Regions from separate parts of the Bradyrhizobium sp. SPXBL-02 genome, predicted to be linked through region 1. Evidence: riboswitches for the same ligand, from Rfam matches in the RefSeq annotation. Region 1 holds a riboswitch; the other holds the start of a gene.
What was found. Region 1 has a riboswitch for S-adenosylmethionine ahead of metX (homoserine O-acetyltransferase MetX). Riboswitches for the same ligand answer to the same signal wherever they lie in the genome.
Positions count from the first base shown of each region.

Region 2: another riboswitch for S-adenosylmethionine. It lies ahead of ACNJYD_RS36835 (O-succinylhomoserine sulfhydrylase); the one in region 1 lies ahead of metX (homoserine O-acetyltransferase MetX).

Region 1 covers NZ_CP182474.1:7,719,110-7,726,678, reverse strand. The annotation lists gene ACNJYD_RS35885 (DUF2125 domain-containing protein) at 1-306, shown strand, start outside; gene ACNJYD_RS35880 (prephenate/arogenate dehydrogenase family protein) at 432-1,367, opposite strand; gene hisC (histidinol-phosphate transaminase) at 1,364-2,461, opposite strand; gene ACNJYD_RS35870 (chorismate mutase) at 2,495-3,343, opposite strand; SAM riboswitch at 3,500-3,579, shown strand; gene metX (homoserine O-acetyltransferase MetX) at 3,674-4,876, shown strand; gene metW (methionine biosynthesis protein MetW) at 4,879-5,541, shown strand; gene ACNJYD_RS35855 (alpha/beta fold hydrolase) at 5,659-6,522, opposite strand; gene ACNJYD_RS35850 (NlpC/P60 family protein) at 6,738-7,397, shown strand.
Region 2 covers NZ_CP182474.1:7,919,006-7,926,574, reverse strand. The annotation lists gene ACNJYD_RS36845 (SGNH/GDSL hydrolase family protein) at 1-162, shown strand, start outside; gene ACNJYD_RS36840 (SGNH/GDSL hydrolase family protein) at 175-1,158, shown strand; gene ACNJYD_RS36835 (O-succinylhomoserine sulfhydrylase) at 1,270-2,457, opposite strand; SAM riboswitch at 2,534-2,613, opposite strand; gene ACNJYD_RS36830 (2'-deoxycytidine 5'-triphosphate deaminase) at 2,694-3,830, shown strand; gene ACNJYD_RS36825 (PAS domain-containing protein) at 4,061-4,474, shown strand; gene ACNJYD_RS36820 (hypothetical protein) at 4,580-5,632, shown strand; gene ACNJYD_RS36815 (MATE family efflux transporter) at 6,009-7,451, shown strand; gene ACNJYD_RS36810 (hypothetical protein) at 7,448-7,569, opposite strand, start outside.

The DNA.
Region 1 (7,569 bases):
ATCCCGGCGCTCGGCATCGAGAAGATGCTGGAGGAGGGCGTGCCGCAGGCAACGCTCGACCGCCTCGCGCCCGGCGTGAAGTCGCAGGACCTCAACAATCTGTTCGGCGCACTCGACCGCGCCGTGCCCGGCCTCGGCAAGGTGATCAAGCAGAACGCCAATGCCGGCGTTGCCGCCGGCATCAATTCGATCGGCACCGAGAGCACGCTGGAAGGCAAGAAGGCGCGGAGCTTCCCGCTGAAATTCGTCGACGGCGCCGTGTTGCTCGGCCCGGTCAAGGTCGGCCAGATCCCGCCGCTGTATTGAAGACTCTCTCGTCATTCCGGGGCGATGCGTAGCATCGAACCCGGAATCCATTTCACAGCGTGCGCTGCGGCCCAATGGATTCCGGGCTCGCCCCTTCGGGGCGCCCCGGAATGACGGGGGTGACGCTACGGCTTCTTCAGCGCCGCATGCGGCCGGCCGAAATCGGGCGCGGCTGAATCCTGGCCGATCTCGACGATGCCGCGGCGGATGGCGCGGGTGCGGGTGAAGTGGTCGAACAGCGCCTCCCCATCGCCGCGACGGATCGCGCGGGTGAGCTTTGCCAGATCCTCGGTGAAGGTGCCGAGCATTTCCAGCACGGCCTCCTTGTTGGCGAGGAAGACGTCGCGCCACATCGTCGGGTCGGAGGCCGCGATACGGGTGAAGTCGCGAAAACCACCGGCGGAGAATTTGATCACCTCGGATTCCGTCACCTGCGCCAGCTCGTCGGCGGTGCCGACGATGGTGTAGGCGATCAGATGCGGCAGATGGCTGGTGATGGCGAGCACGAGGTCATGATGATCGGGCGTCATCACCTCGACCTTGGCGCCCATCGCCGCCCAGAACGCGCGCAGGTGGTCAGTCGCCGCCGCATCGGTGCCGTCGGGCGGGGTCAGGATGCACCAGCGGTTGATGAAGAGCTCGGCAAAGCCGGAATCCGGGCCGGAATGCTCGGTGCCCGCCACCGGATGCGCCGGGACGAAATGAATGCCGCTCGGCAGATGCGGGGCCATGTCCCTGACCACCGCGCCCTTGACCGAGCCAACGTCGGAGACGATCGCCCCCGGCTTGAGATGGGCAGCGATCTCCTGCGCCACGGGTCCGCAGGCGCCGACGGGAATGCAGAGGATGACGAGATCGGCGTCCTTCACGGCCTCAGCATTGGTCGCCACGACCTGATCCACGATGCCGAGCTCGGCGACGCGTGCGCGCGTCTTCTCGGAGCGTGCGGTGGTGACGATTTCACCGGCCAGCCCCTGGAGCTTCGCAGCGCGCGCGATCGAGCCGCCGATCAGGCCGAAGCCGATCAGCGCAACGCGCTGGAAGTGCGCCTGCGCGCTCATTTGCCGCCCATGAAGTCGCGCAAGCCGTCGACCACGAGGCGGTTGGCCTCCTCGGTGCCGATCGTCATGCGCAGCGCATGCGGCAGGCCGTAGTTTTTCAGGCCGCGCAGCACGAGTCCACGCTTGGTCAGGAAGGCGTCGGCGTCGTCAGCGGTCTTGCCCTTGTCCGTCGGGAAATGGATCAGCACGAAATTGGCGACGCTCGGCGTCACCTTCAGCCCGAGCTTGCCGATCTCCTCGGTGAGCCAGTTGCGCCAGGTCTCGGTGAACTGCTTCGACATCGCCTGATGCGCGGTGTCCTCGATCGCGGCGACCGCGGCATACATCGCCGGCGTCGACACGTTGAAGGGACCGCGGATGCGGTTGACCGCGTCGATGATGTGCTCGGGCCCGAACATCCAGCCGATGCGCAGTGCAGCCAGGCCATGGATCTTGGAGAAGGTGTGCGTCACCACGGTGTTCTCGGTGGTGGCGACGAGCTCGATCCCCATCTCATAGTCGTTGCGCGAGACGTAATCGCAATAGGCGGCATCCAGCACCAGCAGCACGTGCGAGGGCAGGCCGGCACGCAGCCGCTTGACCTCGTCGAACGGCAGATAGGTGCCGGTCGGGTTGTTGGGGTTGGCGAGCCAAACCAGCTTCGTCTTCGGCGTCACCGCCTTCAGGATGGTGTCGACGTCGGCGGTGAGGTTGGTCTCCTTGGCGATGACGTTCCTGGCGCCGACCGCCATGGTCGCGATCGGGTAGACCAGGAAGCCGTGCGTGGTGGAGATCGCCTCGTCGCCTTGGCTGAGATAGGTGTGCGCGAGCAGATTGAGGATCTCGTCCGAGCCGGCGCCGCAGATGATGCGGTTGGGGTCGAGCCCGAACGAGCGGCCGATCGCCTCGCGCAGCACGCGCGAGGTGCCTTCCGGATAGTCTTCCAGATGGTCCGCCACGCGCTTGAACGCCTCGATCGCCTTGGGCGAGGGCCCGAACGGCGTCTCGTTGGCGGAGAGCTTGAACACCTTGCGGCCCGACTCCGGCACCGGGCTCTTGCCGGGCGTGTAGGGCGCAATATCGAGAATGCCGGGATTCGGCACGGGGCGGGACATCTTGGACTCCGGATAGGCTGGGCGGCTCGCGATTTACGATTTCGGCCCGGTCGGGGGCACCGTATAGCGCGTTGCGTGGCTGCCGACGAGGGCCACAGAGCGAACCGAGGCCCCCGCCTCGATCAGGGCAGCCCTGATTTTGTCGATGCTGGTCGCGCTGGTGACCGAGACCAGCAGCGCCGCGCCGTCGAAGGCGGTATCGGGCACCGCAACGATCTCGGCGAGCGGCGACAGCGCGCGGGCGACCTCGGCGTTCCATCCCGAGACGCGCACGCTGAAGGTCTCGACCTCTGTCACCAGGGCGCTGTCGGCGACGCGCGAGATCGCGAACACCGGCAGCGAGGCCGGATGGTCGGCACGCTCGACGAAGGGCATCCGTGCGATGATCTTGGGCGCGCCGTCGGCTTCCAGCTCCAGCCACCACGGCGTGCGGCTCGAGGTCGCCGAGACCAGCGCCAGGTCGCCCTTGGATTTCGCCACCGCCTCGACCGCGGCCTGCGCGCTGAAATGCGCCACGTAAGGCACGGTGAAGCCGAAATGGAAGCGCACGGAATCGCGCATCGCCGGTTCGCTCACCGAGATGTCGGCATGCACGGAGAACGGCGCCTGCACATAGGTGAAGGTCGAGATGATGACGCGCCAGATGCTCTCGACCGTGTCGAGCGGCAGGATGCCGCGATGACGCTGCACGATCTCGCGCATCATGGAAGCCTCCCGCGCAGGCCGAAACGCCGAGCCGACCTCCTGGGTCTGCTTCACCTGGATCAGCCGGTCGATGATGTCGCCGCGCTGCATGAGGAGGCGATGCATGCCCTCGTCGATCGCGTCGATCTCCTTGCGCAGTTCCTGCAGCGATGGTGGCGCGGGCGGGCGTTGGGACATGTCTGGTCGTCGATCGTTCCGATGGGGGATGTCCTGATTAGGCAGTCGTGGCGGCGAAAGCAAAGAGAAATGACGTGCTTTGCGGGCGACGCGACTGAGGCGAATTGGGCCGATCCGGGCCGCGACTTGACGAAAACCGCCCAAGACGGTAGCTTTTGCCCGTTCCGTGGTCATTTGAGCCGGCCGGCTTGCAGCCACGTTAAAAAACTCGCTAAACAGGCCGGGGACGCTTCCGATCCCGGCCGAACCTATCGTTCAGGCCGGGTTTTTCATGGCCTGATGTCAGCGGCGCGGTCGAGCAGCCAGTCGCAAACGAGGTCGATGTCCGAGATGGGTAGCGTCAAGTCGATACCGAGTCCTGCGATCAGCGCCGACGAGCGGTCGCATGAGGTGGACCATCCAAGCTCGCTGATTGCGCATTTCGGCACCGAGCAGCCGCTGCGGCTCGATTGCGGCGTCGATCTCACCCCGTTCCAGATCGCCTACCAGACCTATGGCGAGCTCAACGCCGATCGCTCCAATGCCGTGCTGATCTGCCATGCGCTGACCGGCGACCAGCATGTCGCCAATGTCCATCCCGTCACGGGCAAGCCGGGCTGGTGGGAGACGCTGGTCGGCCCCGGCCGCCCCCTCGATCCCAAGCACTACTTCATCATCTGCTCCAACGTGATCGGCGGCTGCATGGGCTCGACCGGGCCGGCGTCGATCAATCCCGCCACAGACAAGGTCTGGGGCCTGGATTTCCCCGTCATCACCATCCCCGACATGGTGCGCGCGCAGGCGATGCTGATCGATCGACTCGGCATCGACACGCTGTTTGCGGTCGTCGGCGGCTCGATGGGCGGCATGCAGGTGCTGCAATGGACCGCGGCCTATCCTGAGCGCGTGTACTCCGCGCTGGCGATTGCCTGCGCGACGCGGCACTCGGCGCAGAACATCGCCTTCCACGAGCTCGGCCGCCAGGCCGTGATGGCCGACCCCGACTGGCACGGCGGCGGCTATGCCGATCGCGGCATCCATCCGCATCGCGGGCTCGCGGTGGCGCGGATGGCGGCGCACATCACCTATCTCTCGGACGCGGCGCTGCATCGCAAGTTCGGTCGGCGCATGCAGGATCGCGAGCTGCCGACCTTCTCGTTTGACGCCGACTTCCAGGTCGAATCCTATCTGCGTTACCAGGGCTCGTCCTTCGTCGAGCGCTTCGACGCCAATTCCTATCTCTACCTGACGCGCGCGATGGACTATTTCGACATCGCCGCCGATCACGGCGGCGTGCTGGCCAAGGCCTTCGCCGACATCAAGACCCGCTTCTGCGTGGTCTCCTTCACCAGCGACTGGCTGTTTCCGACCTCGGAATCGCGCGCGCTGGTGCACGCGCTGAATGCTTCGAGCGCGCGGGTGTCGTTCGCCGAGATCGAGACCGATCGCGGCCACGACGCCTTCCTGCTCGACGTGCCCGAATTTTTCGACATCTCCCGCGCCTTCCTGCAATCGGCAGGCAAGGCCCGCGGGCTCAGCCTCGAGGACCGCTAGCGATGTCCGTCCAGGAAGTGCTGCCGTTGAACGGCGCTGCGACTGCGTCGTCCGGCCAGTTTCGCGCCGATCATCTGCTGGTCGCCGAGATGGTCAAGCCGGGCTCGAAGGTGCTCGACGTCGGCTGCGGCGACGGCGATCTGCTTCAGCTGCTGGAGACCCGCGGCATCGACGGCCGCGGCATCGAACTGTCCCGCGAGGGCGTCAACCGCTGCGTCGCCAAGGGGCTCGCGGTGGTGCAGGGTGATGCCGATACCGATCTCGTCAATTATCCCGACGATGCCTTCGACTACGTGATCCTGTCGCAGACGCTGCAGGCGACGCGGCAGCCGAAAGTCGTGCTGGAGAATCTGCTCCGCATCGGCCGCCGCGCCATCGTCTCGTTCCCGAATTTCGGGTTCTGGAAGATGCGGCTCCAGCTCCTGATCGGCGGCCACATGCCGCGCACGGAGAATCTGCCGGCGACCTGGTACGACACCGCCAACATCCATTTCTGCACCATCAAGGATTTCGTGCAGCTCTGCGACGAGATCAACGTCAAGATGGAGCGCTCGGTCGCGCTCGATCTCTACGGCCGCCCGGTGCCGCTGAACCTGCCCTGGTGGGTGTGGAACATGTTCGGCGAGCAGGCGGTGTTCTTGCTGAGCCGGGGCGGGGGGAAATAGTCCCCGTCGTCATTGCGAGGAGCTCTTGCGACGAAGCAATCCAGGCTGTCTCCGCGGAGGGATTCTGGATTGCTTCGCTGCGCTCGCAATGACGGAGTACTGGGCAGCGCATCTGCCTTAATGCGCCGCCAGCGACCGCGGATCCCGCACCGGCCATCGCCCCGCTTCCACCAGCGTCACGAACCGCTCCACGCTCTCGTTGAACAGCGCGGGCTCCTCCAGATTGAGCACGTGGCCCGACTTCGGAAACATCGCGAGCCCCGCCGCGGGCAGATGCTTCTTCAGGAACAGGCTCGGCCCGATGCACGGATCGTCCTCGTCGCCGCAGATGATCAGCGCCGGCGTCGCCGCCTTCGCGATCGCCTCCGTCATCGTGTAGATCGAGGGACGGCCGCCCTGAAATCCGCGCATGGTACGCGCCGATCCCCTGGCATCGTGCCGCGCCAGCGCGGCGTAGAAATCGGCGTGCCCGCGCGGGTCCTTCACCAGGAACGGAATCCGGCTCGGCGCCTCGCGCGTGACTTTTGCGACCTCGGCGGAGCCCAGCGTCTCGAACTGCTCGGCATTGGCGCGGCACTGCTTGCGCCAGGCCTCGAGGTTATCGAGCTCCGAGCCGGAGCCGACGCCGGCCAGTGTCATCGACAGCGCGCGCTTCGGCGCGTTCAACCCGATCTGCAGCGAGGAATAGGCGCCCATCGACAGGCCGACGAGATGGGCGCGCTCGATGCCGAGATGGTCGAGCACGGCAAGCGCATCGGTGTAGAAATGCGTGAAGGTGTAGACCTCGCCGTCAGGCACATCCGAGGGCGTGTAGCCGCGCGCCGAATAGGTGATGCTGCGATGGCCACGCGAGAAATAGCGCATCTGCGGCTCCCAATTGGTGTAGTCGGCCGCGAACTCATGCAGAAAAAGGATCGGCGTTCCCTGGCCCGCCTCCTCGAAATAAATGCGGACGCCGTCCCTGGTCGTGGCGTGGGGCATTAACCGTTTCCCTCTGTTTCAAGCCGTGCTTCAGGATCGCAGTTAACGCTGTTGTCGGCAATGCGGCAGCCGCAGCCGAGCACGGACACAAAATCATCGCAGCTATTCGCCGACGTCGCGTCTTTTTCTCGCCACATCGGGCGGCTTAACGGCCAAACGGATGTCGGCCATTGCACGGGCCGGCGGGAAGTGGGGGTGTCAACTAGGGATGAAGAATGGTTGAGTTGTTTGCGTATCGCCTGTCGCGTTGTGTTGTCGCGCTGGCGCTTCTCTTCGCGGCGGTCGCCGCGTTCGTTTCTCCGGCCTCGGCGCGGCCGCATCATCGTCATAGCGCAGAGCGGCACGTGTACGTGCACCACGCCAGACATCATCATCACCGCCACCATGCGAGAGGCTTGCGCTTCGAGCGCAGCGCGGCGCAATTGCAGGCGAGCGGTTTCGCCGACACCCAGGCGAGCTACGATCCCAGCGCCAACAATGGCGGCGTGGCCGGCAACGCGCTTGTCCCAAGTGGCGGTTTCGGTGGCGGATCGGGCCTGGTGTCCGAGGCACGCCGCTATATCGGCGGCAATCCGACCGGGCGCGGCAGCCTGTGGTGTGCGCGGTTCATGAACATGGTGCTGGAGCATACCGGCCATAAGGGCTCAGGCTCCGACATGGCGAGCTCGTTCGCGCGCTACGGCACGCGCATCTCCGGTCCGCAGGTCGGCGCCATCGCCGTGATGTCGCGCGGCGGCCGCGGCGGTCATGTCGGCATCATCACCGGCATCGACGCGCAGGGCAATCCGATCATGATCTCCGGCAACAACGGCAACCGCGTCCGCGAAGCCCCGGTCTCGCGCGGCCGGATCTATGCCTATGTGATGCCGAATTGAGGCTCGTGGCCGTCATTGCGAGCGAAGCGACTTGTCCGCCGAAGCCTTGGCGAAGGCGGAAGCAATCCAGAATCCCTCCGCGGAAATACTCTGGATTGCTTCGTCGCTTCGCTCCTCGCAATGACGGGAGTGCGTGGAGACAGGTGCCGTAGGGTGGGCAAAGGCGCGCAAG
Region 2 (7,569 bases), 200 kb from region 1:
TTCGCGATCATGCGGCAGTGGAATGAGCAGGGCCAGTTCGACCTGTTCAGCCCGTCCCGCGGGCCTGAGCTGGCGAAGCAGGTCCATGATTGCCTGGGCCGGGCGTTGGCACAGTTCGTGATTGACGCTGCTCACCTGGAGCCGGCCCAGCAGCAAAATTGAGGTCTAGCGTTAATGAGTTCTCTCCGCCCTTTTTGCCTGACGTCATGGCTGGCCGTGCCCGCAGCAGCGGCGCTGTTATGGCTGACGCCCGCCTCGCATGCGCAGACGCCCGCGCAACCTGCCCCCGCACCCGCCCAGTCACCTGATCCCGCGCCCGCTGCGCCGTCCCAGACCACCGTCGCCGCGAGGTCGTCCGAGCCGCGCGGCGTCACCTCGCGCGCCATCGACAAGGTGAAGGAGGTCGCGAAGTCCGCCGCCGACATCTTCAGCCGCGTGCCTTGCCTGCCGCCGAAGGGCGGCTCCAAGGCGATGGGCTCGCTGCCGCATGTCGCGAGCAAGCTCGTCGCCGGACAGCCCGTCGTCATCGTCGCGTTCGGTTCGTCGTCGACCGCGGGCTTCGGCGCGAGCTCGCCGGAGTTCAACTACCCCAATCGCCTCGCCGCGCAGCTGCGGCGTCACTATCCGAGCGCCGACATCACGGTCGTCAATGCCGGCGTCGGCGGCGAGGATGCGCCCGAGATGATGAAGCGCCTGCAGACGCAGGTGATCGACGTGCATCCGGATCTCGTGATCTGGCAGGTCGGCACCAACGCCGTGCTGCGCAACCTCGATCCCGCCGATACGGCCAAGCTGGTCGAGGACGGCATCAGCCGCATTCAGGCCGCCGGCGGCACCGACATCGTGCTGGTCGACCCGCAATATTCGCCGGCCGTCAACCAGCGCAAGGAGAGCGCCGGCAAGATGATCAAGCTGCTCGGCAACGTCGCCGAGCTGCGCAAGGTCGGCATCTTCCCGCGCTTCGAGGTGATGCGCGACTGGCACGAGAACCAGTCGATCCCGGTCGAGAGCTTCGTCATCGCCGATGGCCTGCACATGAACGATTGGGGCTATGCCTGCTTCGCCCAGCTGCTCGGCGACGACATCATCCGCTCCGTCGGCCAGATCAAGCTCGGGGTGAACGTGCCGGCGGATGTGAGAACATATCGGCCGATGTGAGAGGTTATCGCCGTAGGGTGGGCAAAGGCGCGCAGCGCCGTGCCCACCATCTCGTCATTGTAGTCGAGAATGGTGGGCACGCTTCGCTTTGCCCACCCTACGAAGCTTTCCTCACGCCTTCTCCAGCGCCGCGGTGAGATCCTCGATCAGGTCATCGGCGTGCTCGAGCCCCGCCGAGAAGCGAATGAAACCCTCGCTGATGCCGAGCGCGGCGCGGTCTTCCGGCTTCAGGCGCTGATGCGTCGTGGTCGCCGGATGCGTGACGAGGCTCTTGGCGTCGCCGAGATTGTTCGAGATCTTGGCAAGCTTCAATTCGTTGAGCACGCGGAACGCCGCCGCCTTGCCGCCCTTCACCTCGAAGCCGACCAGCGTCGAGCCGCCGCGCATCTGCTTCTTCACCAGCGCCGCCTGCGGATGATCGGCGCGGCCGGGATAGACCAGCCGCGAGATCTTGGGATGGCTCGCCAGCACCTCGGCGATGCGCGCGGCCGTGTCGGTCTGCGCGCGCACGCGCACGCCGAGCGTCTCCAGGCCCTTGAGCAGGACCCAGGCATTGAACGGCGAGATCGACGGGCCGGTCTGGCGCATGAAATTGTGGATGTGCTCGGCGATGAAGGCTTCCGAGGACAGGATGATGCCGCCGAGACAGCGGCCCTGGCCGTCGATGTGCTTGGTCGCGGAGTAGACGACGACGTCGGCGCCGAGCGCGAGCGGGCTCTGCCAGATCGGCGTCGCAAACACGTTGTCGACGACGAGCCGCGCGCCACCCTTGTGCGCGATCTCGGCAATCGAGGGAATGTCGAGTACGTCCAGCGTCGGGTTGGTCGGGCTCTCCAGGAAGAACGTCTTGGTGTTGGGCCGGAGCGCGCGCTGCCATTCATCGAGATTGGCACCGTCGACCAGCGTGGTCTCGATGCCGTAGCGCGGCAACAGGTCCTGGACGACGTAGAGGCACGAGCCGAACAGCGCGCGGGAGGCGACGACGTGATCGCCGGCCTTGAGCGGTGCCAGGATCGCGGTCGTCACCGCCGCCATGCCGGTTGCCGCCGAGCGCGCGGCCTCGGCGCCTTCGAGCTCGATCATGCGGCGCTCGAACATCGCAATGGTCGGGTTGGAATAGCGCGAATAGATGAAGCCGGGATCCTCGCCCTTGAACCGCGCCTCGCACTCCTCCGCGCTGGCGTAGACATAGCCTTGCGTCAGGAACAGCGCCTCCGACGTCTCGCCATATTGCGAGCGAAGGGTGCCGGAATGGACCAGGCGGGTTTCGGGGCGGTAAGTGGCAGATGACTTCGACATAGGACCCTCTCCGACATGACCGTCGAGGCGAAAACGGTCACAAAAAAACCGGCCTGGATATCTCCACGGGCCGGGATCACAGAGGTCCCCGGCCTGTTTAGCGACTTATTTAACGTGGCTGCAAGCCGGCCGGCTCAAATCACCACGGGATAAGTGATGCTCATATTCCGCAATGCCCTTTCCGTCAAGGCGTCCATCGGATAGCCGTAAAAGACTTGTATTTCCGGCATGTCCGGATGCGTTTGACCCCTGATGAGGACCCCCGGTTGACGTTCACGGTCGCCGCCGACGCCAATGGTATCCTGCCCGACCGCATGATCGCGGCGATGGCGGAAGAAGGTCTCATCCTGCCCGCCTACGACTTCGTCGAGAGCCAGATCCAGCCGGCGAGCCTCGATCTGCGTCTTGGCGACATCGCCTATCGCGTCCGTGCCAGCTTCCTCCCCGGGCCCGGCGCCACGGTGGCCGAGCGCATCGACGAGTTGAAGCTGCACGAGTTCAGCCTCGCCGACGGCGCGGTGCTCGAGACCAATTGCGTCTACATCGTGCCGCTGCTCGAAAGCCTCGCGCTGCCGCCGGAGATCGTCGCTGCCGCCAATCCGAAGAGCTCGACCGGCCGGCTCGACGTCTTCACCCGCGTGATCGCCGACGGCACCCGCCGCTTCGACATGATCGGCGCCGGTTATCACGGCCCGCTCTATGCCGAGATCAGTCCGAAGACGTTTCCGGTCTTGGTGCGCGAGGGCTCGCGCCTCAGCCAGGTGCGCTTTCGCACCGGCGATGCCATCCTCAATCCCGACGAGCTCGATGCGCTGCATGCTAGCGAGCGCCTCGTCGACATCGACGATGCGGACCTGTCCGGCGGCGTTGCCGTCTCGGTCGATCTGTCGGGCGAGAAGGCGAGCGGCTTCGTCGGCTACCGCGCCAAGCGCCACACCGGCGTCGTCGACGTCGACCGCCGCGCCGGCTACGCGGTGGAGGATTTCTGGGAGCCGATCTCGGCGCGCCCCGACGGCAGCCTGATCCTCGACCCCGGCGAGTTCTACATCCTCGCCTCCAAGGAAGCGGTGCAGGTGCCGCCCGACTACGCCGCGGAGATGGTGCCGTTCGATCCCTTGGTCGGCGAATTCCGCGTGCACTATGCCGGCTTCTTCGATCCCGGCTTCGGCTATGCCGGCGCGGGCGGGCAGGGCGCCCGCGCGGTGCTCGAAGTGCGCTCGCGCGAGGTGCCGTTCATCCTCGAGCACGGCCAGATCGTCGGCCGCCTCGTCTACGAGAAGATGCTGGCCCGCCCCGACGCCATGTACGGCCAGCGCATCGGTTCCAATTACCAGGCGCAAGGCCTCAAACTATCGAAGCATTTTCGGGTGTAGCTGCACATTCTACTGTCATGCCCCGGCTTGCCGACTTCGCTGAAGCTTCGCCGGCCGAGCACCCTCTGGCCCGGCGTAGCCTAGCGGAGCCGGGACCGGGGCATCCAGTACGCCGCGGCCTATCGCTCTATGACGGACGCCTCTGGGATACTGGATCGCCCGATCAAGTCGGGCGATGACACCGAATGTGTGTCACGATGCGCAAGACCAGCTACATGCGAGGTGGCGACATGACCGATCAGTTCCAACTCGATGCAAGCATCATCAACGACGCCGCGGACGCGCTGATCTATTCCGATCGCTCCGGCACGATCACGCGCTGGAATCGCGCATCGACCGCGCTGTTCGGCTTCTCCGCCGACGAAGCGCTCGGCCAGAATCTCGATCTGATCATTCCCGAACATCTGCGCGCCGCGCACTGGAAAGCCTTCGACGCCGCGCTCGCCAGCGGCACCATGAAGCTTGCGGGCAGGCCGACGCTGACCCGCGCGCTGCACAAGAGCGGGCGCAAGCTCTACATCGAGATGACCTTCGCGCTGGTGCGGGACAGAGATGGTGCCGTGCAGGGATCGGTGGCGATGGCGCGCGACGTCACGGAGCGCGTCGAGCGCGAACGGGCGGCCAAGGCGGCGCAAAATTCGTGATGCGGAATTGACGGAACGCCGTGCAGGGAGGCCTGCACGCGCGTCATGTTGCCTGTCACTGGCCGCGGTGACACACTCGATCAAAACCATGATCGGGGAGCGAACATGACCGCCGCACCAGACCTCGCGCAGGAAGCGCAATGGAAGCGCTGGCGCGCAGTCGCAGATCTCTACCACGCCTATTTCACCGGCCTCATCCTCACCGTCGTCACGCGCCGCGGCACGGCGGATGCCGCCGAGTTCGTCTTCCGCGTGTTCCGTCGCCAGCAGCAGGAGCGCTTCCTGCCGGGGCTCAAAAAGCTCGGGATCGACCATCTGCCGCCGGCGGTCGCGGCTGCGCAATATCACTATCTCTCCAACTGGATCGGCGGCGTGCATGTCGAATACATGTATGAGAGCGACAGCAAGGCCTGGATCCGCTATCCGCCGCCGCGCTGGATCTGGAAGGGCACCGCGATCTGCGGCGTGCCGGGCGAAGTCTCCCGCGCAATGCTGCGCGGCTGGCACGCCAACAACGGCGTTGCGCTCGGCGATCTCAGGCTCGGCTTCGTCTGCACCAAGCAGAGCGTCGACGGCCAGGATGGGCTCGAAGGCTATTATCATCTCTACGACCATCCGCTCGAGCTCGACCAGCGCCTGGTGTTCGCGCGGCACCTGGAAGCGCCGCTGTTCGATGCGAAGACGGCGCCGGCATTGCCGATCGCGAGCTGGCCAAGACCGCGGTTGGAAAAGGCCTATCGCAATTACGCGATGGAATATGTCCGCACCGCCGCGCCCGTGATGGTGCAACTGTTCGGCCCCGAGGATGCCGGCTATCTGCTGCACCTCACCGGCAAGCTGATCGGCATGCAATATTTCGACGAGGTTGCCGCGGCGCTGGCGATGACCCGCGGCGGCGCGCGAGAGTTCGCATCCTTCCTGAGCGCGCTGCTCGCCACGCAGGATGATGCAGCCGAGATGACACGATCGGAAGGCACCTTTGAGATCCGGCAGCAAAGCTGGAAGCTGATGGACGACGTCGCCGACACTCACCGCGCCTGCGCCAAGGTGCTGGAAGGATTGTTCGAGGGTCTCGCTGCAGGCTGCGGCCGGCATATCGGCGTGCAGATGCGCGCCGCTGCAGGCGGCCGTCCGCCATTGGTCTGGACGATTGAGTGAGCGACAGTGTCGCCGCGCTTCGCCTCTCCCCGCGTGCGGGGAGAGGCCGGAGTTTGCGACAGCAAATTCCGGGTGAGGGGGAGTCTCCGCGAGTCCGGCTGTCACCGTTGTTGCGGAAGCGGCCCCTCACCCCAACCCTCTCAGCGCGAGCGAAGCTCGTCGCGGCCCCGTAAGAACGGGGAGAGGGAGAAGAGGAGAAGTGCCGTAATTCCACCGCTTGAAATGCGCTGCCGCAGGGCACGCCTGCATCAGGCGCAGGCGGAATCGGGGCTCGCCGTGCTAACAAGCCTCAGCCGCGCCTTTCGCGCGAACGAAGTCATTTGGCACACCAAGTAATTTGCCGCGCCGCAAACGGCGGCTGCGCCCGGGAGAGGACATGTCCGACATCGCCGAAATCCCGGTCGATGAGCAAGAGCGCCCGCTGCCGCCGCCTCCGCCGCCGATCAGAAGCGCGCTGACCGACGGGCCGATCCTGCGCACGCTGCTCTCGCTCGCCTGGCCGAACGTGATCGGCCTGTCGGCCGGCATCTGTGTCGTGATCGCCGAGACCTCCTATGTCGGCCGGCTCGGCGTCGAGGCGCTGGCGGCGATGGCGCTGGTGTTTCCGACGATCATTCTGACCATGACGATGTCCGGCGGCGCCATGGGCGGCGCGGTGGCGTCGGCCATCGCGCGTGCGCTCGGTGCCGGCAACCGCGAGCGCGCCGGTATCCTCGCCGTGCACGCGATGCTGATCGGCATCGGCTTCGGCCTCGTCTTCATGCTGGGCATGCTGGTCTTCGGGCCAAAACTGCTCGAGATGCTCGGCGGCCGCGGCGATGTGCTGACGCATGCGATCGCCTACACGCAGGTGTTCTTCGGCGGCGCCGTGCTGCCCTGGCTGCTCAACACCATGGCGGGGATCCTGCGCGGCACCGGCAACATGAAGCTGCCGTCGTTCCTGATCCTCAACTCCGCGGCCTGGCAGATCGTGCTCGGCGGCACGCTCGGCCTCGGGCTCGGGCCGGTGCCGCAGCTCGGCATGCGCGGCGTCGCCGCCGGCGCGCTGATCGCCTACACCATGAATATCGGCATCATGAGTTGGTACCTGTTCTCCGGCCGCGCGCGGATCACGTTGAAGCTGCGCGGCCTGCGCATCCAATGGGCGATGTTCTTCGACATCCTGAAGGTCGGCGCCATCGCCTGCTTCTCGCCGCTGCAATCAGTGCTGACGATCTCGATCTTCACCCACATGCTGGCGCAGTTCGGCACCGCGATCCTCGCCGGCTACGGCGTCGGCGCGCGGCTCGAATTCCTGCTGACCTCGATCGCGTTCTCGTTCGGCATTGCCTGCGTGCCGATGGTCGGGATGGCGATCGGCGCAGGCCGCATCGCGCGGGCCCGGCGCATCGCCTGGACCGCCAGTGTTGCCGCTTTCGTGGCGGTCGGCGCGCCGGCGTGCCTCGTTGCGATCTTTCCCGATCTCTGGGTCAACATGTTCACCGACAGCGCGGCCGTGCGCGCGGCGAGCCACCAATATCTCTCGACGGTCGGGCCGTTCTACGCTTTCTTCGGCCTTGCAACGACGATGTATTTCTCCTCGCAAGGCGCGGCCAAGGTGATCGGGCCGGTGCTGGCGCAGACGGCGCGGCTGATCTACATCGCAGGAATCGGCTGGTGGCTGTCGACGCACGGCGCCAGCGCGCAGAGCTTCTTCTGGCTCGCCGCAAGCTCGATGGTCGTGCTCGGCCTGCTGTCGTGCTCCAGCGTCGTGCTGACACGCTGGGGACCGCGCGAGACGAAGCCCGCGATCACGCCGGCGCTTTCGATTGGTGACTAGCGGCGTTTGTGGCGGCGATGGCCGCCGCCGCCGGTATTGGCGAGCCGCATCAATTGCGGGATCATCGCCATCATCTCGCCGCCGCCCATGCCGCCGATCCCGACCGGCATCGCGCCGC